2 regions of the Candidatus Pelagibacter sp. HIMB1611 genome follow, and region 2 is predicted to be linked to the other one. Evidence: riboswitches for the same ligand, from Rfam matches in the RefSeq annotation. Region 2 holds a riboswitch; the other holds the start of a gene.

Evidence for each region. Region 2 has a riboswitch for glycine ahead of gcvT (glycine cleavage system aminomethyltransferase GcvT). Riboswitches for the same ligand answer to the same signal wherever they lie in the genome.
Region 1: linked by a shared signal. The riboswitch ahead of ACTTAS_RS07580 (malate synthase G) and the one ahead of gcvT (glycine cleavage system aminomethyltransferase GcvT) in region 2 are both predicted to bind glycine.

What each region holds. Positions count from the first base shown of each region.
Region 1 is NZ_JBNAJM010000001.1:1,405,440-1,407,648, forward strand. It holds gene ACTTAS_RS07580 (malate synthase G) at 1-919, opposite strand, end outside; glycine riboswitch at 999-1,086, opposite strand; gene ACTTAS_RS07585 (acetyl-CoA carboxylase carboxyltransferase subunit alpha) at 1,191-2,209, shown strand, end outside.
Region 2 is NZ_JBNAJM010000001.1:846,330-848,538, reverse strand. It holds gene ACTTAS_RS04725 (biotin-dependent carboxyltransferase family protein) at 1-83, shown strand, start outside; gene ACTTAS_RS04720 (DMT family transporter) at 83-955, shown strand; glycine riboswitch at 987-1,076, shown strand; gene gcvT (glycine cleavage system aminomethyltransferase GcvT) at 1,155-2,209, shown strand, end outside.

The DNA.
Region 1 (2,209 bases), 560 kb from region 2:
CTTCTTTTTCAAATTTTGATTTTAGATCACCTTTCATTAGACCTAGCCAATTTCTGTAACAAATAATTTTATCTTCTGCATCTACAGCAGCTACACTATCTTCGTTATCGCATATAGTTGAGACCGCAGATTCTAAAATTATGTCACTAATACCAGCATGATCTTGTTGAGCCGCAAAAGCTCTTGAATCTTTTAAAATTTCTATATGTAAATTGTTATTTTTTAAAATTATTGCAGACGGGTTGTCAGCTTCACCCCTATGACCAATAAACTTATTCTCATCTACCAAATCATAAATATCAGCACCTTTTAAAGCTTTAAATTTTCCATACTTAACCGCAAAACTTGTAATTTTTTGCCAACTCAATCCTGCTAATGGAAAATATTTATCTAAAAAATCTCTTCCATATTTTATTACCATCTCACCTCTTAACGGATCGTATCTTTCAGATACGCTATCTTCTGATTGTTCAATTACATCTGTTCCATACAGACTATCGTATAAGCTCATCCATCTAGCATTAGCTGCATTTAATGCGTATCTCGCATTCATGACTGGTACAACAAGTTGAGGCCCAGCAATACTTGTTATTTCCTCATCAACATTTTGAGTTGATATTTCAAAATCGTCACCTTCTTCTTTCAAATAACCAATTTCTGTTAGAAATTTTTTATATTCTGACAAATTAAATTCATTTCCCTTATTTTTTATATGCCAATTGTCTATTTGTTTTTGTAAGTCCTCTCTAAATTTTATTAATTCTTTATTTTTAGGTGCTAATTCATTGACTGTTTTCTCGAACCCTGACCAAAAATTATCAACAGATAGATCTGTTTCTTTTAATAGCTCGTCGCTAATAAATTGAGAAAGTTTTTCAGATACTTTTAAAGTATTTATATTTATATATTTTTCTTGCATATCACCTAAATTACCCCATCTGTATTTTTGCCTGAGAGTTTTGCTCCTTCGGCGGAATTAATTCTCTTTCCAGAGTGTTATGCAACTATCGGTCCTTTTTACCTGAGAGTTTCCGGGGTGGTTGCTCCTTCGGTGCTAAATCTATTAGTCTCTCCCGATGCCAAAATATGTATCTTCTTCTAGAAAAGAGTCAATTAATAACAATTACACTCTAAATTAAATATCATTTTATTGCCTTTTTTATGAATTAACCATCCGCTATAACCATATTATGAAAAATTATCTTAATTTTGAAACTGAGATTAAAGATTTAGAGACAGAATTGGAAAAATTAAAAGATCCCTATAATCAAGAGGGATTGTCAGAAGTGGATACGCAAAAAATTTCAAAAACACAAGTTGAGTTAGATCAAAAATTAAACGATATATATTCAAACTTAGATCCATGGCAAACCACCATGGTTGCAAGACATGAAGACAGACCAAAGTCTAAATTTTTCATAGATAATTTATTCGAAGATTTTATTTCTCTATCTGGAGACCGTTATTATGGTGAAGATAAATCTGTGCTTACAGGTTTTGCAAAATTCAATGGTTATTCAGTTTTGGTTATCGGCCAAGAAAAGGGTGAAGATTTAGACAGTAGAATTGAAAGAAATTTTGGGATGATGCGACCTGAGGGTTACAGAAAAACTATTCGATTAATGAATTTAGCAAATAAATTTAATATTCCAATTATCTCATTCATAGACACGCCAGGTGCTTATCCTGGTGTTGGTGCAGAGGAAAGAGGTCAAGCTGAGGCAATAGCAAAATCAATTGAATGTTGTATGGAACTTAAGGTACCAACCATCGCAATAGTTATAGGTGAGGGTGGCTCAGGTGGTGCGATTGCATTAGCATCTTCTAACAAAGTTATTATGTTAGAAAATGCTATTTATTCAGTTATATCTCCTGAAGGCTGTGCAACTATATTATGGAGAGATCCAAAAAAAATGCTTGATGCAGCAAAAGCAATGAAGCTTTCCGCAAAAGATTTATTAAAATTAAAAGTTATTGATGAAATAATCCCAGAACCTTTAGGTGGCGCTCACAGGGATAGAGACCTGATGCTAGACAATGTTAGAAAATCTATTTCTAAAAATTTAGATCAATATAAAGAAATGACGTCAGAAGATATAATGAATGAAAGAAAAAATAAATTTTTAAAAATTGGAAGAAATGATGGTTTTATGAACAATGTAGAAGATTTAAGCAATTTGACCATTAAGAAAAATAATTTTGATAATAT
Region 2 (2,209 bases):
TTAAAGAGATAAATTTATCTGATGCAGAAACTTTGTTTAAATTGTATGAGATGGATACTCAGAACTTACTCACTCAAATATAATGAATATTATTAGAAAACTTCCGGGGCCTTTTTTAATTTTCTTAGGTGCGTGTAGTCTTAGTTTTGGAGGTTTGATTGTAAAATCATTTGAAGGAGCAACTCTTTGGCAAATATTATTTTGGAGAACAGTATTTTTCTTAATTGTTATTAGCTTGTACTTAGCTTTAACCTATAAAAAACAAGTATTTAGATCCTTTTATAATTTAGGGTATCCTGGTTTCTTTGGTGGATTTATTTTATCACTCGGTTTTAGTGGTTATGTATTTGCGATGTATAACACAACAGTTGCTAATGCTAATTTTATTATTCAAACACAAACAATCTTCCTAGCAATATTCGGTTATTTTTTTTTAAAAGAAAAAATTTCAGCAATTACTTTAACCTCAATAATTCTTGCAATTTCAGGAATACTTCTAATGGTTGGAAGTTCTTTATCTCCAGGTCAAATGTCTGGAAATATAGCAGCATTCATAATGCCCATATCATTTGCTACATTAATTTTAGTAGTAAGAAAATATCCAACTGTTGATATGGTTCCAGCCCAATTTGTTGCAGGAGTCTTTGCGCTGTTAATTGGTTATCTAATGTCTGAAAAAATAATGATATCTCCAAATGATATTTTTTTAGGATTTTTAGCTGGATTTTTACAATTAGGATTAGGTTTTATATTTATTACTATCGGAGCTCAACGAACACCATCAGCAATGGTTGGAATCATAATGTTAACAGAAGCAGTGCTAGGTCCTTTTTGGGCGTGGTTGTTTATAAATGAACAACCGCCTTTCATAGTGATAATTGGAGGATCAATAGTTATTTTTGCAGTTTTACTTCAATTTTACAATTTATATACCTCAGAAAAAAAAGCGATCTAATAACATTTGACATTAAACAGTATTTATTAGAATATTTGCTAACGGGAGAGATCACAAACTTTGTGACACCGAAGGAGCAACCGCCCAGGAAACTCTCAGGTAAAAGGACCGTATTATATTAACTCTGGAAAGAGATTGAGTTCTCGCCGAAGGAGTAAAACTCTCAGGCAAAAATACAGATGGGTACGACAGAGTTAGTATGGGAAAAAAAACATCATTAAACAAACTTCATCAAGATAACCACGCTAAATTTGTAGAATTTGCTGGATATGAAATGCCCATACAATACAGCAAAGGAATTGTTGAAGAGCATAAATTCACAAGATCAAATGCAGGTATTTTTGATGTGTCTCATATGGGTCAATTATTTATTGATGGTGGAGAGGATTTAACCGCTGATCTTGAAAAAATTTTCCCGCTTGATTTAAAAAATTTGAAACAAAACTGTTCTAAATATAGTTTTTTAATGAACGATAGTGCTGGAATTCACGATGATTTGATAATCACTAAAATTGAAAAAGGATATTTAATTATTTTAAACGCAGCCTGCAAAGATAATGATTTTAAAATTTTATCAGATTTACTTAAAAGTAAATATGAAATGGTTCTTGATGATCAAAGAGCATTAATTGCAATTCAAGGTCCAAAGTCAGTTGAGATTTTAAACAATACTATAGAGGGTGTTGAAAAGCTTAATTTTATGACTGGGAACTGGTTTGATTATAAAGATCAGAAAGTTTTTGTAACAAGATCTGGTTACACAGGAGAGGATGGTTTTGAAGTATCTATTAATAACGATTTGGCTGAAGGATTTACTCATAATTTGATGGAAAAAGGAGCACAACTTATAGGACTTGGGGCAAGAGATACCTTGAGATTAGAGGCTGGATTGTGCTTATATGGACATGAACTTGATACTGAAAAAACACCAATTGAAGCAAACTTAAAGTGGGCGATTTCTAAAGAGAGAATTTCAAATGGCGGATTTGTTGGTTCTGATAAAATTATGAAAGAAATACAAGAAGGTACCTCTAAAATTAGAATTGGGATTAAACCAGAAGGAAGATTGATTGCTAGAGAAAAAACTAAAATTTTTGATGAGTCAGAAAAACTTATTGGCGAGGTTACCAGCGGAACTTTTGGCCCAAGTGTAAATGGTCCAATAGCAATGGGCTACATAGATAAAGAGTTTTCCAAAGTTGATACAAAAATTTTACTAGAAGTAAGAGGAAAAAAACATCCTGCAAGTGTTTG